Linked DNA regions of Anaeromyxobacter diazotrophicus. The protein of the gene in region 2 binds, or shares a complex with, the protein of the main gene of each other region. Links are inferred from orthologs where the notes say so. Each region holds a gene or a part of one and is shown on either strand. Other genes may lie near its edges. The genes, in order: tsaD and tsaB.

Region 1 (8,631 bases), on a different replicon or contig from region 2:
GGAGGCGCTCGCGGCGGTGCAGGCCCCGCACCCCGAGGCCTACCGCTGGGACGAGCATCTCTACGCCTACCTCATCGACACCACGAAGTGCATCGGCTGCGGCTCCTGCGTGCGCGCCTGCGCCGCCGAGAACCAGGTGCCGGACGGCTTCTACCGCACCTGGATCGAGCGCTACGTCGTCGGCATGGAGCAGACCCACGTCGAGTCGCCGAACGGCGGCAAGGACGGCTTCGGCCCGATCCAGGTCGGCTTCACCGCCACCAAGTCGTTCTTCGTGCCGAAGATGTGCAACCACTGCCGCGCCACCCCCTGCGTCCAGGTCTGCCCGGTGGGCGCCTCCTACCGCACGAAGGACGGCGTGGTGATGGTCGACGGCGAGCGGTGCATCGGCTGCGCCTACTGCGTGCAGGCCTGCCCGTTCGGCAGCCGCTTCATCTCGCCGGTCACGCACACCGCCGAGAAGTGCACCTGGTGCTACCACCGCGTCACGAAGGGACTCCGGCCGGCCTGCGTCGAGGTCTGCCCGACCGGCGCGCGCCAGTTCGGCGACCTCAAGCGCGAGGACGACCCGGTGCGCCGCGCCATCGCGCAGGACCGGGTCGAGGTGCTGCAGGGGCACCTCCTCACCGAGCCCCAGTGCTACTACCTGCACCTCGACAAGGAGGTCCGGTGATGCCGGAGATCAGCGGCTTCTCCTTCCCGAACGACGTCCACGTGTGGTGGAGCCTCATGATCGTGATGTACCCGTACATCACGGGCTTCGTGGCCGGCGCCTTCATCGTCACCTCGCTCTACCACCTGTTCGGGCGCACCGAGTTCAAGCCGGTGGCGCGGCTGGCGATGGCCACCTCCTTCGCCTTCCTGCTCGTCGCCTCCCTGCCGCTCCAGCTCCACCTCGGCCACCCCGAGCGCGGGGTCCAGGTCATGGTGACGCCGCACTTCACCTCGGCGATGGCGGGGTTCGGCATCCTCTACAGCGGCTACCTCGCCATCCTGGTGCTCGAGGTGTGGTTCGTCTGGCGCCCGGAGATCATCCTGCGGGCACGGCGCAGCCGGGGGCTCCGGCGCGCCTTCTACGCGGCCCTCGCGCTCGGCACCTACGACACCGGGCCGCAGGCGCTGGAGGTCGACCACCGCGCCATCACCCTCTTGGCGGGCCTGGGCCTCCCCGGCGCCTGCATGCTGCACGGCTATGTCGGCTTCATCTTCGGCGCCATCAAGGCGAACCCCTGGTGGTCGACGCCGCTCATGCCGGTCATCTTCCTCGTCTCGGCGGCGGTCTCCGGCATCGCGCTGCTGGTGGTCCTGTACCAGGTGGTCTCGCGGCTCCAGGGGCGCTCGCCCGACCAGCCCTGCGTCTCGGCGCTGGCGCGCTGGCTCTGGTTCTTCCTCATCCTCACGCTCACGCTCGAGCTCCTCGAGATCATCGTCATGGCGTACGAGCGCTCCGAGTCGTGGCTCATCATCTCCGAGCTCCTCACCACCCGGCTCCAGTTCTCCTACGTGACCATGCAGATGATCGTGGGCGGGCTCATCCCCCTCATCCTGCTGGCGGTGGTGGTGCTCATGAACCGCTACCTGCACGAGCGGGTGCGGAACACGCTCTCCACCGTGGCGGCGCTCCTGTGCCTCCTGCAGGTGTTCTCGATGCGCTGGAACATCGTGGTCGGCGGGCAGCTCATGTCGAAGTCGCTGCGCGGGCTCCGCTCCCCCTACGAGCCCGAGCTGTTCGGCCGCGAGGGCGTCCTCATGGCGATCGCGCTGGTGGCGGCGCCGTTCGTCATCCTCTGGGTCTTCGACCGCGTGCTCGGGATCGAGGAGCGCGAGCCCGAGGCCGGCAGCGGCAGCGGCGCGCCGGAGGAGCGACGCCCGGCCGCCGCCGCCGGGGGCGGGGTCCACGCCGCGTAGCGCGCTCCCGCGAGGAGGCCGCCGTGCCGGATCGCATCTCGGAGCTGGAGGGACGGCTCGCGGCGCTGGCCGAGGCGCACCGCGAGCTCGAGCGGCGCCTGGCACGGCTCGAGCGCGGCGCGGCGGCCCCCGCCGCCCCGCGCGCCCGGCCGGCCAGCGCCGCGGCGATCCCCGCCCCGGACCTCGCGCGCGAGGCGGCCGCGGCCACCCGCTACCTGGCGCTGGCCGGGCGGACGTCCCTCGCGCTCGCCGGCGCCTTCCTGCTGCGCGCCCTCACCGAGGCGGGCTCGATCCCGGCCTGGGCCGGGGCGGGGCTCGGCCTCGCATACGCCGGCACCTGGCTGGCCCTGGCCTGGCGCGCCGGGGGCGCGGAGCCCTGGAGCGCGACCTTCCACGGCGGCGCCGCCCTGCTCATCGCCTGCCCGCTGCTCTTCGAGGTCACCGCGCGCCTGCACCTCCTCGCCCCGGCCGCCGGCGCGGCGGCGCTGGCGGTCTTCACCGCGGCGGCGCTCGGCGTCGCGGCCCGGCGCCGCGCGCCCGCGCTCGCCTGGCTGGCCGAGGCGGGCGGCGTCGCCACCGCGGTCGCGCTCATGCTCGCCACCGGCCGCCTGGCGCCACCGGCGCTCTACCTCACGCTCCTCGGCGTGGCGGCGCTCTGGCTCGGCTACGTGCTCGGCTGGACCCGGCTCCGCTGGCCGGTGGCGCTGGTGACCGACGCGGCGGTGGCCCTGCTCGCCCTGCGCGCCGTGGCGCCCGCGGCCGCGGAGGGCCCGCGCGCCGCGCTGCTGGTGCAGGCCGCGCTGACCGCGCTCTACCTGGGGAGCATCGCGGTGCGCACGCTCCACCTGCAGCGGCCGGTGGTCGACTTCGAGGTGGTGCAGACGGCCCTCCTGCTCGCGGTGGGCGTGGGCGGCGCCGCCTGGGTGACCGCCGCAGCGAAGCTGGGCGAGGGCGTGGTCGGCGCCCTCAGCGCGGCCTTCGGCGCGGCCGTGTACGCGGTGGCGTTCGCCTTCGTCGAGCGCCGGCAGCGCGGCCGCGCGAACTTCTACTTCTACGCGTGGTCCGGGCTGGTCTTCCTGCTGGCGGGCACCGGCCAGCTCCTCTCGGGCGGCGCGCTGGCCGCCGGGTGGGCCGCGCTGGCGCTCCTGGCGTCGGCGCTGGCCCGGGCCACCCGGCGCCTCACGCTGGCCGTCCACGGGTGCGTGTTCGCGCTCGCCGCCTGCCTGCAGGCCGGGGCGCTGCCCCACGCCGCCACCACGCTGCTCGCCTCGCCGGCGGCGCGCTGGCCCGGCGCCCCCCCGGCGCTGGCGCTGGTGGTCGCGGCCATGGCGCTCTCCGCCTGGCTCACCGGGAGCGCCGCCGCCGCGCCGCTCGCGCCGCGGCAGCGGGCGCCGCGCGCGGTCCTGCTCGCCGCGCTGGCCGCCAGCGCCGCCGGGCTCGCCGTGGGCTGGCTGGTGCCGCTCCTCGCCGGCGCGCCGGGGCCGGGGGTGAACGCGCCGCTGGCGGCGGCGCTGCGGACGGCGGTGCTGGTGGGGGGCGTGCTGCTGCTCGCCTGGGCCGGCCGCCTCGAGCCCTGGCGCGAGGCCGGCTGGCTCGCCTACCCGCTCCTGGGGCTGGTCGGGCTGAAGCTCCTCCTGGAGAACCTGGCGCGGGGCCGCCCGGCGTCGCTCTTCGTCGACCTCGCGCTGTTCGGGGTCGCGCTCATCCTCTCGCCGAGGCTGCGCCGCCCCGCTCCGCCCGCGCGGGCGGCGCCGTCCGCGGCGGGCGGCCCGTCATGAGGCGCCGGCCGGACCGAGCGCGCGCTCGAGCGCGGCCCACTCCTCGACGGTGAGCGTCTCGCCGCGCCGCCGCCCGTCGATCCCGGCGCCAGCGAGCGCGGCCGCGAGCGCGTCGGGCGGCGCGAGGCGGGCCGAGGCGAGCGCGTTCGCGAGCACCTTGCGGCGCTGCGCGAAGCCCGCCTTCACGAGCCGCCGGAACCGCGCCGGATCGGTCACCGGCGCGCGCGGCGGCCCGAAGGCGATCCGCACCACCGCGCTCTCCACCTCCGGCGGCGGCAGGAACGCGCCCCGCGGCACCCGGCGCTCCAGCGTCACCGCCGCGCGGTGCTGCAGGAGGACCGAGAGGAGGCCCCACTGCTTCCCCCCGGGCCCGGCCGCGAGCCGCTCGGCCACCTCGCGCTGGACGAGGAACACCGCCCGCGACACCGCCTCCGGCTGGTCGAGCAGCGCGAAGAGGATGGGGCTCGTGAGGTGGTAGGGCAGGTTGCCGACCACCGCCAGCTTCCCGCCCCCGTGGAGCGCGCGGTAATCGAGCTTCACCGCGTCCGCCTCCAGGAGCCGGATGCGCTCGCCGAGCTCGCCCCGCAGCACCGCGGCCATGTCGCGGTCGCGCTCCACCGCGATGACCTCGGCACCCCGGGCCAGCAGCCGGGCCGTCAGGTGACCGAGCCCGGCCCCCAGCTCCACCACCCGCTCGCCGGGCGCCTCGACCGCCAGCCGCGCGATGTCGTCGAGGATGGCCTCGTCGCCGAGGAAGTTCTGGCCCCAGCTCTTCTTCGCCCGCAGCCCGTACTTGTGGAGGAGCGCGGCCGGCGACGGGTACCCCGCGCTCACAGGCGCCACCCGGCGTCGGCATGGAGGCCCGGGCCCTCGCGCTCGCCGCGCTCGAGCGCGTGCGTGCCGGCGACCGCGATCATGGCCGCGTTGTCGGTGCAGAGCCGCGGGGCCGGCAGGAACACCTCGAGGTCCTCGTACTCGGCGGCGCGGGCGGCCACCGCCGCCCGCAGGCGGCTGTTGGCGGCCACCCCGCCCGACAGGACCACCCGCCGGAACTGGTAGGTGCGCGCGGCGCGGAAGAGCTTGTGGACGAGCGCCCCCACGATCGCCTCCTGGTAGCTCGCGCACAGGTCGGCGAGCCCCTTCCCCTCGGGGACGCCGTGGCGCCGGACGTGGTGGAGGAGCGCCGTCTTGAGGCCCGAGAAGCTGAAGTCGAGCTCGCTGCCGCGCACGATCGCGCGCGGGAAGCGCACCGCCGCCGCGTCGCCCTCCTTCGCCAGCCGGTCGATGGCGATGCCGCCCGGGTACGGCAGCCCGAGCAGCTTCGCCCCCTTGTCGAACGCCTCGCCGGCGGCGTCGTCCCGGGTGGCGCCGAGCAGCCGGTACCGGCCGAACCCCTCGGCCGCGTAGAGGGAGGTGTGCCCGCCCGACACGACCAGTCCCAGGAACGGGAACTCCGGCGGCCGCTCGGCGAGGAAGCTCGCCACGAGGTGGCCCTCGAGGTGGTTCACGCGCGCGAGAGGCTTCTCCCAGGCGGCGGCGAGCGCCTTCGCCACCTGCACGCCCACCAGGAGGGCGCCGATGAGCCCCGGGCCGCTCGTGACCGCGAGGCCGTCGAGCTCCGCCGGCGAGACCCCGGCGCGGGTGAGCGCCTCGTCCACGACCGGCAGGACCTGCATGACGTGGTTGCGGCTCGCCAGCTCGGGCACCACCCCGCCCCAGCGCCGGTGCAGCTCGATCTGCGTCGCCACCACGTCCGAGAGCGCCCGCCGGCCGTCCTCGACGACGGCGGCCGCGGTCTCGTCGCAGCTCGTTTCGATTCCTAGAATTTTCACTTTGTTTACTTCATCCGTTCCAGCGCCGCGCGGACCTCTTCGGCGCGGCCGCCCTGCGGCTCGAGCGCCAGGTAGCGCTCGAAGGCGCCCCGCGCCTCGGCGGCCCGCTGCTCGCCGAGGAGCGCCTCGCCGAGCGCGATATAGGCCCCGGCGTTGGCGCCGTCCAGCTCCACCGCGCGCTGGAGGGCCGCGATCGCGGCCGCCGGCTGCGCGGCCTGGGCGAGCATGCGCCCGAGCTCCGCCTCGCCGTCGCTCGTGTCGTGCCCCGCGAGCGCCCGCCGGTAGCCGGCGATCGCCTCCTCGAGGCGGCCCGCCTGCTGGAGCCGGCGCGCCTCGGCCACCTCGGCCTCGTACGCCACGGACGCGCTCGCCCGGCCCCCGCCGCGCCAGCGCCCCCAGGCGACCGCCGCGGCGAGCGCGACCATCGCCAGCGCGAGGCCGACGCGGAGGGCGCGGCTCCCGGACGCCGGGGCGCGCCGGGCGGCCGGCGGGCGCGCCGGCGCGCGCCGCGCGGCAGGCTCCGGAGCCGCGGGCGGGGGCGTCCCGGGGTCGCCCGGCCGCGGCGTCGGCGCGGGCACCTTCTCCCGCGGAGGGAAGCGCACGATGCGGGGCGGGCGCGGCTCGCCCGGGCGGCCCTCCGGCTGCGGGGCAGGGTCGGGCGGGGCGGCGCGCGGGCGCGCGGGGGCGGCGGCGGCCGGCGCGGGCCGCGGCCTGGCGGCCGGGGCGGCCTGGGCGGCGGGAGCGGTGGGGGCCGGCTCCCGCTCGGAGGGCCCCGCGAACCAGGTGACGCGCTCCGGGTCGGGGGTCGCCGCGCGGGCCGGGGCCGCGGGGGCGGCGCGCGGGGGCGCGAGCCGCAGGATCTGCTCCGCGAACAGGCGCTCGACCATGGCGGCAGCGGCGAGCTCGTCGAGGCCCGCGTCGTCGATGACCTGCTCCACCGTGCGGCGCCCGTCGACGGTCCGGAGCAGCGCGTTCACGTCGTCCGGGATCTCGGCCAGCCGATCCGAGAGCAGCCGGTAGTCGATCTCGACCGGCGCCCCGAGGTCGGGGAGCCGGGCCGCCGCCGCCCGCCAGGCCTCGGCGCGGCGCAGCCCCTCCAGCACGAGCGCCTGGGTCGACGCCGCGATGCGCGCCGGGCGGGTCACCGGCTCGAACTCCACCGCGAACCCGCCCTCGGTCCAGCGCAGGAGCCGGTGGAAGGCGGCCTCGCCCTGGATCGCCCCCAGCTCGCAGTCGACCGGCCGCCCGTCGCGCAGCCACAGGGTGGCGGCGCGGCCTGCCGGGCCGGTGAGGTGCACCACGCCGGTGCGCCGCCCCAGCTCGAGCGTCTGGACGAGGTCCACCAGCGCCACCTCGGAGAGGTCGCCCGAGAAGATGGCGCGCGCGTCGCGCGTGTCGAGGGGCTCCTGCCCCCGCCGGTGGTCCAAGAAGTTCCCTTCCCCGCTCGGCTCCGGATCGTCCCCTTGAACACGCCGGGGCGTCAAGGCGCGGCCTCTGTGTGATAGCGCCTCACTTCTTGCGGAACAGCGTGGAGAGCCGGGAGGGGCGCGCCCCGCGGCGCGCCTCCAGGGCCCGCAGCTCCCGCTCGGCCTCGGCGTTGCGGGGATTCGCCGCCAGCGCGCGGCGGAGCAGGCGCTCGGCGCCCTCGTCGTCGCCCTCGTCCCGGGCCAGGAGGGCGGCCACCAGCGCCGCGCGGTCGAGGCAGGCGGGATCGCGGAGCGCCGCCTCGGCCAGCGCGCGCGCCCGGGCGCGGTCGCCGCGCGGGTCCTGGAGGAGCACCCCCGCGTACGCGACCTGGTACTCGGCGCGCGGATCGGCCCGCAGGGCCGCCTCGTAGAAGCCGCGGGCGCGCGCGTAGTCGCGGGTCCGGGCGCACGCCTCCGCCTTCTCGAAGTCCACGCGGGCCCGGGCCGGATCCCCGGCGGGCGCGGCGGCGCCCGCGTCGCCGGCGAGGCGCGCCAGGTAGTCGGCGCGCCGGCGGTCGTCGGAGAGCACCTCGTACGCCTCGTTGAGGGCGGCGAACAGGTCCTTCACCTGGGGCGCCAGGTCGGCCAGGGCGGGCGAGGCGAAGCGATCGGGGTGGAGCTGCTTGGCGAGCTGGAAGTAGGCCGTCTTGACCTGCTCGCGCGTCGCCCCGCGGCCGATCCCCAGCCGCTCGAAGAGGTCGGCTGAGCGCGCCCGCGGCGCGGCGGCCTCGAGCGCCCGGCGCAGCTCCTCGTCGGCCGCCGTGGGCGCCGGGCGGGCGGCGCGCGCGGCCGGAGCGCCCTCGCGCGCCGGCTGGGCGTGCCCGGAGAGCGGCCCGACGCCCATGTTCTGCATCGCCCGCTGGAGGAGGCGCTGCCGCCGGCGGCGCGCCTCCTCCGGATCGCTGCGGCGCCCCGCGGGCGCGGCCGGCGCGGGCGGGGGCGGGGGCGGGGCGGGCTGGGCGGCCGGCGCGGGCGGGGCGGGCGCGCGCTCCAGCCCGGGAGGGGGCGCGGCGGCGAACGGCGGCGGGGCCGGGGCGGGCTCCGGGCGAGGCGCGGCCGCGGCGGGCTCGGGGGGCTCGACGGGCTCCACCGCCATCCCCGCCAGATCCGCCAGCTCGACCACCAGGCCCGGCACCGTCTCGACGGCGGCCTCGCGCCCGCCGTGCCCGGAGGCGAGGCCGAGCAGGAGCATCGCCGCCAGGATGGCGCGGGCGCGCTCCGGCCCGACGCCCGGGTCGGCGAAGAAGGCCTCGAGCGTGGTGAGCGAGCGCAGCCGCTCCACCAGCGCCGCCTCGGCGGCGCTCCAACCGAAGGCGGCCTGCAGCTGGCCGTACCCCGGCGCGAGCGCGATCGGCCCCGCCGCGACCGGCTGCAGCGCCGCCATGACGAGCGAGCCCGCCTGCGGCTCCTGCAGCGCCTCGACGATCGCCTGCAGCGGCGCGATGCGGATGCTCTCCGTCCAGGCCGGCACCGGCGCGGCGCCGTCGAACGAGAAGCGGCCGGCCGCGAGGGCCGCGATCTCGCGCAGGTAGGCGCCCTGCTGGTCCGACAGCGCCTGGTCGACCTGCTCCCGGGTCACCACCCCCATCGCGACCAGGACCTCGCCCTGGGGCCGACCCGTGGCCGCCATCTCGGCCAGGCTGCGCC
Region 2 (8,580 bases):
GATCTCCTCTCCCTGATACGCCGGTGGCACGGTGATCCCATCCCCCTGATGCCGGCGGCCCGGTGCTCTCATCTCCATGCTGCCGGCGTCCGCGCTATCCCCTCCCCCTCGCCCCGCGAAGCGGGGAGAGGGCCGGGGAGAGGGGCCGCCCGACACCGATCGGCCTCGCAGCATGGAGCGACTGCCTCCGCGACGTCGGCGGACTTCGGGCAAAGAGGGGGCGCGGCAGGCGGGCAGGCGGCTCCGCGGTGGCGTTCGCCGCCGAAGCGGGGGCGTCGAGCGCGAGGCGTGCCTGCGCGTCCGCGGCGACAAGGCGTGGCCCGGCTTACGGGGGCGAAGGCGCGCGGGTGCGGGCATGCGGCGGCGACGGAGCTGATGGGCCGCGGGACCGCCCTGATCAGGTCTACTCTGCGTGCGGTTTGGTTGACTGTTCGTGTCAGACCTCCGTGCGATGATCTCTCCCATGGACGCGGCACCCGACCTCGCTGCGTGCTCGCCCTCCGAGGCCTGGAGGACGCGCTTCGCGCCGCCGGCCGTCGAGCCCGCGCCGCTCACCGGGCGCGAGCTCGACGCCTGGTTCCGCGGCGGCGAGCCGGAGGCCGACGCCTGCGAGGCGCTGCTCACCTGGGCGGCCAGGGCGCGGGGCGCGCTCGACGTCGCCATCGCCGAGGGGCTCGACGCGCTCCGGCGGGGCGACCGGCTGGCCGAGCTCGCGTGCCACCTCGACGACTACGCGCGGGAGGTGCTCGACCTCGGCAAGCGGGCCGCCGAGGGGCTCGCCCTGCTCGGCCGGGAGCTGCGGACGCGGCCGCTCCTGCGCGAGGCGCTCACGGCGGGGCGGGTCAAGCTCCGCGCCGCGCAGACGGTGCTGAAGGTGGCGGTGGGCGAGGACGAGGCGGCCTGGGTGGAGCGCGCGGCGCGGATGACCGTCCGCGCGCTCGAGGCCGAGGTCCGCCGGGCGCGCGCGGCGCCGGGCGACGAGGAGGAGCCGTGGCTGCGCCTCGACGCGCGCCTCGAGCCGGAGGAGTGCGAGGTGGTCGATGAAGCGCTGGCGCTCGCGGGCGAGCTCATGCCGGGCGCGACGCGCGCCGAGCGGCTCGAGGCGATCGCCCAGGAGTTCGCGGGCGAGTACGCGGGCGAGGGAGACCCGGACGCGGCGCGCGTGCTCGGCGCTTGGGTCCGGCCGTCCGGTGAGCGCACCGGGGACACGCGCGCCGCAGCGCTCGAGGAGGAGACGGAGCGCTGGGCCGCGCTTCGCGCCCTGCCAGACATCGCGGCCCCGGACGTCCGCTTCTACGAGACCGCCACCGCCCAGGAGGTGGACGCCCGACTGCGGGAGCTCGCCGCCCTGCGGGCGGAGTGGGAGGACCTCGTCGGCTACTGCGCCCTCGCGGTCCGGAAGAGCCAGCTGTACCGGCTCCTCGGGTTCGCGAGCTTCCGCCAGTACTGCGAGGAGCGGCTGGGGCTCGCGGCGCGCTCGATCGAGGAGCGGGCCAAGGTCGAGGAGCGGCGCTGGGCCTCGCCGGCGCTCCAGGAGGCGAAGCGCGAGGGGCTGCCGTTCGAGAAGCTGCGGCTCCTCTCGAAGCTGCCCGAGCCGGAGATCACCCGCTGGGCCGCGCGGGCGAAGGGCCTCACCTGCGTCGCGCTCCGGCGCGAGCTCGAGGGCGAGGCCGAGCGGCGGATGCGTGCGCAGGGGAAGCTGGCCGTCCCGCTGGCGCTCCGGATGGCGGCGGTGCTCGCCGCCGCGGTGCAGGCCGTCCGCGACCGGACCGGGAAGCGGCTGCCGCTCGGGACCTGCCTCGCCGTCCTCGCGCAGCACTTCCTCGACACCTGGAAGGGCGGGAAGTGCGCCCGGACCCGCTCGCGGAAGGTCCGGGAGCGGGACGAGGGCCATTGCCAGGTCCCCGGCTGCAGCCGCCGCGCGACGCACGCCCACCACGTCCTCTTCCGCTCGCAAGGCGGCGGGGACGAGCTCGACAACCAGCTCGGCCTCTGCGCCTTTCACCACCTCCGGTGCATCCACGCCGGCCACCTGCGCGTGGTGGGGCGGGCGCCTGAGGCGCTGCGGTGGTTCCTCGGCGGGAAGGCGTGGAGCGGGCCGGAGCCCGCGAAGTGGTCTGGCGGGGGCGTGGAGGTTTCGGCGGCGTGAGTCCGCGGGGCAAGGGGAGCAGGGCCCGACCTCGACCGCGACTGCGACCTCGACCTCGACTGCGACCCCGACCTGCGGACGGCAACGCCCGCCAGCGGGCGGCGGGGTGGCCCTCCGAAGGAGCGGAGGTCGACCTGCGTGAGACCGCGCTCGCCCTACTGCCGCCAGCAACGCCGGTGCCGCGCCGACGCACGGACCTCGTGCGCCGTGTCGGCGCGGCACGTTGCGTTGCCCGGCGTTCGCGCGTTTCTGCTCCGGCCGCCGTACCTATCCGGTAGGTCGTCCGGAGCGACGCAGGAGGGCCACCCCTCCGCCCGCTCGGAACCCCCGCCAGCGTTTCGCAGGCACGAGCGGGCTCGAGCGGCCCTCTCACCGCTGCGCGGGGCGAGGGGGGCAGGCCCCCCGGCGACCTCGACCTCGACCTCGACCTCGACCTCCGACCTCCGACCTAGACCGCGACCTCGAACGCGATCGCGACCTCGAACGCGAACGCGAACGCGAACGCGAACGCGAACGCGACGAGGTCCTACCGCTGCGGGTCGCCCGGCGCGCGGGAGCAGACGGTCCCGATGTCCGGCTGGCGGCGCATGACGTACTCGTAGCGGTCGGCGGCGCGGCCGGTCAGGCCGAGCAGCGGAGAGCCGCCGGGGTAGGTCGTGCCCTCGGGGTCGCCGAACTCGTTCAGTCGGCGGGCAGTGAGCTCGCGGTCCACGCAGCGGTTGCGCTCGCCCAGCACCGCGCCGGGCGCGAGCTGCCAGTCTTCGGGCTGGTAGGGGCCGGCGGACCGGCGCGGGAGGCTGACGGCGCCTTGCGCCGGCCGGACGGCCTCGGGGCGGTGGGCACACCCCGCGGCGAGGAGGAGGGCGAGCAGCGCCAGGCGCGGGGTCATGGAGGGACGATGCCCGAGCGGCGCCGCGCTCGCAACCGCTCCGACGTCGCTGCCCCGGCTGGGCTCGCGCTACTCGAGGATCCGGCTCGCCGCGTCGGCGCCGGGGACGTGGCGCATGAACCAGACGAGCAAGACGAGGGCAGCGGCGAGGGCGGCGTAGGTGAGCCCCCACCGGACGAGCTGCCCCGCCGTGAGCGGCGCGGCGCGGGCGGCCTTCTCCTGCCGCTCGAGGCCGCGCAGGAACAGCGCCTCGCCCGCCACGCCCGGGCTGCCGCCGAGGACGGCGCGCAGGTAGAGCCAGTGCGGCGCGCCGAAGCGGGCCGGCGCGGGCAGGAGCCGCAGCGCCCGCGCGCCGGTGCGCGACTGCACCTCGCCGGCGAGCTCCATCGCGCCGAGGACAGCGACGAGCCAGATGAGCGAGAAGCCGGCCGCGCTCGCGAGCGCCACCGCGCCGGCGAGGCCGAGCGCGGAGAGCGCCACGCCCAGGCCCGAGGAGTACGAGTACGCGAACGCCTGCAGCGCCCGCCCGCCGTCGAGCGGCGCGATCGGGAGCAGGTTGAACAGGTTCACCAGCGCCCAGAAGGCGGCGATGGCGGCCCACTGCGGATCGTGCGTCCACAGCCACAGCCCGGCCGGCGCGAGCGCCGCCAGGGAGCCCCACAGCGGGCCGTTCAGCGCCACGTAGACCTGCTGGCGGCGCGAGGTGAACGCGTCGTCCGTCACCGCCAGGGCGCCGAGGAGCGGCACGAAGTACATGCCCCGCACCCGCATGCCGGTCCGCCGCATGGCGTGCACGTGGCCGTACTCGTGGATGAAGAGCTGCACCATGAGCGCGAGCGCGAACTTCCACGAGAAGAGGAGCGAGTAGGTGGCGACCGACGCCGCCGCCCAGCCCACGTTGGCGGTCTTCACCGCCTTGAGGCCGGTCGCGGCGAGCTTCCCGAACGAGGCGGCGAGCTTCGAGCCGAGCTTCGCGGCCAGCGCCCACACGCCCATCCGCGCCCGGCGCGCCTCCCGCCGCGGGCGGAGCACCGGCCCGGCGGCTGCCGGCGCCTCGGGGTCCACCGCGGCCGCCGCCGGCGCGGCCTGCAGCGCCTCGGGCAGGATCTGCCAGGCGGGCACCCGCTGCACGAGCAGCGCCAGCAGGAGCGGCGCGTCGCGCAGCTCCACCACCGGCACGCTGCCGCCGTCCGCGCCCCGCACCGGCGCGCAGGGCGCGGCGCTCGCGGACAGCTCCGCGAAGGCGAAGCTGCGCCCGCGCGCGTCGGCGAAGACGGCGTACCGCTGGACGGTGCCGTCGGCGCGCTGGGCGAGCCCGAAGCCGAGCCGCAGCTCCCCCCAGGCCGCCTCCACCGCGCCCGGGGCGGCCGGGGGCTGGCGCGCCGAAGAGGTCGGGGCGGCGGCCGCGCCGGCCACCCGCAGCCCGCGCTCGTCCGCCAGGACCCGCAGCCCCCCGGCGTGCCGGGCGGTCAGGGCGATGGCGGCCGCCACCGCGCCGAAGAGGACCGCCACGAGCGGCGGGATCTCCGCGGCGAGGCCCACCAGCGCCCCGGCGGCGCCGCCGGCGAGGAGGTGGGCGCCGAGGCGGCGCAGCGGCGGGCGGAAGGTGGCGGTTTCCATGGGGGTGGGGCTCGGCGCTACGGCCGGTCGGCGCCCGGCCCGAGGCCGTGCGGGAACTTCACCTCGGCCTCGCTCTTGCGGACGTAGTGCGGCTCCAGCGCGAAGAGCTTCGCCTGGTCGTAGCCGGCGGCGAGCTCCGCCGCGCACAGCCGCGCGACGGCCAGCGCGGGCGGGCTCGCGGGAGCCCCCTCCGGCGCCGCGAAGGCGGCGAGCGCCTCGGGGTAGGCCGCGCGCCCCGGCCCGAACGCGACCGGCCGCGCGCCCTCGGCGGCGAGCGCCGCGAGCCGCGCCGCGAGCGCCTCGGGCGGGAGCGCCGCGTCGGGCGCGGCCGCCTCCACGCCGGCGCCGCCCGCCCGGTAGAAGCCGGCGTAGAGCTCGCCCTTCTTCGCGTCGAGGAGCGGCACGAGCAGCGCGCCCGGCTCCGCCGCCGGCGCGGCCGCCAGCGCCAGCGCCGCCAGGCTGGAGACGCCGGCGAGCGGGCGGTGGTGGCCGTAGGCGAGGCCCTTCCAGGTGGCGAGCCCGATGCGCAGCCCGGTGAACGATCCCGGCCCGAGCCCCACGGCGTACCCGTCGACCTCGGAGAGCCGCCGCCCGGCCGCCGCGAGCACGTCCTGCAGGACGCCCGGGAGCCGGCCGCCGTGCCCGCCGGTGGGGCCCTGCGGCCCGGCCTTGGCCGGCGCGTGCTCGGTGCGCTCGGCGACGAGGCGCACCTCGCCGCCCGCGAGCTCGCAGAGCGCGCAGGAGAGCGCGAGGGTGGAGGTGTCGAGGGCGGCGACCCACATCCGGCGCGTCTTACCCCATCACCCGCACGATGTCGTTCTTGAAGACGGCGATCATGAGCATGACGAGCAGGATGATCCCGACCAGGTTCGCGATCTCGCGGGCGCGGATCGAGAGCGGGCGGCGCGTGACGCCCTCCACCAGACAGGTGGCGAGGTGGCCGCCGTCGAGGACCGGGATGGGGAGCAGGTTCATGAGCCCGAGGTTCACGCTGATGAGCGCCATCGTGAACAGGAAGCTCTGCAGCCCCTCCTCCGCCGCCTTGGAGGCGATGGAGAAGAGCATGATGGGGCCGCCCACCGTCTTGAAGCTGAGCTGCCCGGTGACGATGTGCGCCAGGCTGACGACGGTGAGCCGCACCGCCTCGTGCACGCCGGCCAGCGCGGCCCGCCCGGCCTCGAGGGGCCCCATGGCGAGCGGGACGCGCTCGACCAGGAGCGCCGAGCTCTCCACCAGCGCGCGCTGCTCGGGGAAGAACCCGAGGACGAGCTTCTTCTGCGGCTCGCGCGTCATCTCGTCGAGCTCGGTGCGCTCGCCGGGGACGAGCGTCACCTTGCGCCCGTCGCGCAGCGCGAGCTCGACCGGCTGGCCGGCCTTGAACTCCGCGGCGCGGGCGTTCACGTCGCGGAACGAGCGCACCGGGTGGCCGTTCACCGCCGCGAGCGCGTCACCGCGGCGCAGCCCCGCCTGCTCCGCCGGGCCGCCGGGCGCCACCGCCGCGATGAACGTCGACACGCCCGGATCCGCCACGGCGAAGGTGGGCGCGCCGCCGGCGCAGGTCGGGACATCCGCCAGCGCCACGGGGCGGTAGGTGGAGACGGTCGCGCCGGGGGCGGACACGCCCTGCTCGCGCAGCACCTCCAGCGCCACCGGGCCGCAGCGCGCCGCGTCCAGCGCGCGCCGCAGCTCGCCCGCGTGCGCCACCTTCTTCCCGTTCACCGAGGCGACCAGGTCGAAGGGCTCGAGCGGCCCGGCCGCGCCGCGCGCCACCGGCGCCACCACCGCCGGGGAGTACGCGGGCGTGACCCCGATGACCCCGCGCCAGGTGGTCTCGATGGGGTTCGACTCGCGCTCGCGCGCCGGGGTGAGGGTGAGCGGCGGCAGCCGGCGGCCGTCGCGCTCCACCTCGAAGGTGAGCGGCTCGCCGGGATGCGGCGACACGAGGTCGCGCAGGTCGTTGAAGTAGCGGACCGGCTTCGGCGCCTCGCCGGGGGCCGCCACGCTCACGATGCGATCCCCCGGCTCGAGCCCCGCCTCGGCGGCCGGAGAGCCGGGCGAGAGCGACCCGACGCGAGGGCCCGCCACGAGCTGCCCGTTCTGCGCCAGGCCGAGGGCCAGGTAGACCAGGACCGGGAAGACGAGGTTCATGCCCGGCCCGGCGGCGGCGATGACGAAGCGGCGCCAGGGCTGCTGCTCCAGGAAGCCGCGGCCGCGGTCCTCCGGCTTCACCTCCTCGGAGGGGTCGTCGCCCGCCATCTTGACGTACCCGCCGAGCGGGAGCGACGCGACGCGGTACTCGGTCTCGCCGCGCGTGAAGCCGAAGAGCCGCGGGCCGAAGCCGATGGAGAAGCGGAGCACCTTCACGCCGAGCAGCTTCGCGGCGACGAAGTGGCCCAGCTCGTGGACGAAGATCAGCCCGCCGAGCAGGAGGACGATGGAGCCGGCCTTGAGGAGGAAGTCGCTGGGCATTCTCGGGTCACGGGGGAGCCGCGGACGGGCAGGTGGGCGGCTCCTCTGCTGATCATGCGCGCGGAGGGCGCCGCCTGCACGCCCTTCCACCCGGCCTGTGGTGCTCGGGCCTACCCCGCCACACGCCGCTCGGCCTGGCGCCGGCCCCAGTCGCTGGCGGCGAGCGCCTGCTCGACCGAGCCCACCGGCTCCGGCGCGAGCGCCTCCAGCACCTCCGCGCACACCTCGGCGATGCGGGTGAAGCTGCAACGCCCGGCGAGGAAGGCGGCCACCGCGGCCTCGTCGGCGCCGGAGAGCGCGGCCGGGGCCGTGCCGCCGAGCTCGAGCGCGCGGTAGGCGAGCATGAAGGCCGGGAAGCGCGCCGGGTCGGGGGCCTCGAAGGTGAGCTTGCCCAGCCGCGGCAGATCGAGCGCGGGCAGCTCGAGCGGGATCCGCTCCGGCCACGCGAGCGCGTAGCTGATGGGCCCGCGCATGTCGGAGACGCCGAGCTGCGCCACGACCGAGCCGTCCACGTACTCGACCATCGAGTGCACGATGGACTCGGGGTGCACCACGATGTCGATCCGGCGCGGGTCGACGTCGAAGAGCCAGCGCGCCTCGATCACCTCCAGCCCCTTGTTCATGAGGGTGGCGGAGTCGATGGTGATCTTGGCGCCCATCGACCAGTTGGGGTGCTTGAGCGCCCGCGCGGGCGTCACGGCCGCCAGCTCGGCGGCGGGGACGGTGCGGAGCGGGCCGCCCGAGGCGGTGAGGAGCAGGCGCCGCACGTGGGGGCGCTGGTGCCCGGCCAGCGACTGGAAGATGGCGCTGTGCTCGGAGTCGACCGGGAGGATGGCGACCCCCTTCTCGGCGGCGCGGCGCATGAGCAGCTCGCCCGCCAGCACCATCGACTCCTTGTTGGCGAGGCCGACCGTCTTGCCCGCCTCGATGGCGGCGGCGGTGGAGGCGAGGCCCGCGCCGCCCGAGATGGCGGCCAGCACCACGTCCACCTCGCCCAGGCTCGCCAGCGCCGTCACGCCGGCGGCGCCCTCCAGCACCTCCGGGCCGCCCGGGCCGAGCAGCTCGCGCGCGCGCCGGGCCGCGGCGGGATCCGCCAGCGCGACCGCGCGCGGGCGCCAGCGCCGCGCCTGCTCCACCAGCAGATCGGCGTTCGACCCGGCGGCGAGCGCGGCGACCTCGAAGCGTCCGCCGGAGCGCGCGACCACGTCGAGCGCCTGGACGCCGATGGAGCCGGTGGAGCCGAGGATGGCGAGCCGCTTCATGGGCGTTCTCCTCACCCTCTCACTGGGCGAGGGTGGCCCAGAGGTAGACCCAGGGCGCCACGAAGAGCAAGGCGTCGATCCGATCCAGCAGCCCGCCGTGCCCGGGGATCAGGCGCCCGGAGTCCTTGACCCCTGCCGAGCGCTTGAGCATCGACTCGCACAGGTCCCCGAGGGGGCCCAGCACCGACGCG

The links.
Region 1: the proteins of tsaB (region 2) and tsaD are in contact, whole or in part, in a solved structure (PDB 4WQ4), measured with the Escherichia coli proteins. The link is inferred for Anaeromyxobacter diazotrophicus from one-to-one orthologs.

What each region holds. Positions count from the first base shown.
Region 1 is NZ_BJTG01000003.1:442,950-451,580, reverse strand. Bases 3,518-6,390 are described here. They hold tsaD (tRNA (adenosine(37)-N6)-threonylcarbamoyltransferase complex transferase subunit TsaD), read right to left. Parts: upstream 5,519-6,390; coding sequence 4,517-5,518; downstream 3,518-4,516. Other genes in these bases: HWY08_RS07990 (DUF4388 domain-containing protein), read right to left, coding at 5,524-6,390; rsmA (16S rRNA (adenine(1518)-N(6)/adenine(1519)-N(6))-dimethyltransferase RsmA), read right to left, coding at 3,681-4,520; HWY08_RS08005 (hypothetical protein), read left to right, coding at 3,518-3,686. Outside these bases: HWY08_RS08015 (4Fe-4S dicluster domain-containing protein), read left to right, coding at 1-673; nrfD (NrfD/PsrC family molybdoenzyme membrane anchor subunit), read left to right, coding at 673-1,908; more of HWY08_RS08005, read left to right, coding at 1,932-3,517; more of HWY08_RS07990, read right to left, coding at 6,391-6,945; HWY08_RS07985 (DnaJ domain-containing protein), read right to left, coding at 7,028-8,631.
Region 2 is NZ_BJTG01000001.1:291,500-300,079, forward strand. The notes cover bases 3,559-6,380. They hold tsaB (tRNA (adenosine(37)-N6)-threonylcarbamoyltransferase complex dimerization subunit type 1 TsaB), read right to left. Parts: upstream 5,441-6,380; coding sequence 4,676-5,440; downstream 3,559-4,675. Other genes in these bases: HWY08_RS01290 (site-2 protease family protein), read right to left, coding at 3,559-4,658; HWY08_RS01300 (site-2 protease family protein), read right to left, coding at 5,451-6,380. In the rest of the region: HWY08_RS01280 (HNH endonuclease), read left to right, coding at 464-2,149; HWY08_RS01285 (hypothetical protein), read right to left, coding at 2,676-3,038; more of HWY08_RS01290, read right to left, coding at 3,108-3,558; more of HWY08_RS01300, read right to left, coding at 6,381-7,127; dxr (1-deoxy-D-xylulose-5-phosphate reductoisomerase), read right to left, coding at 7,238-8,389; HWY08_RS01310 (phosphatidate cytidylyltransferase), read right to left, coding at 8,409-8,580. UniProt on the Escherichia coli protein: Required for the formation of a threonylcarbamoyl group on adenosine at position 37 (t(6)A37) in tRNAs that read codons beginning with adenine.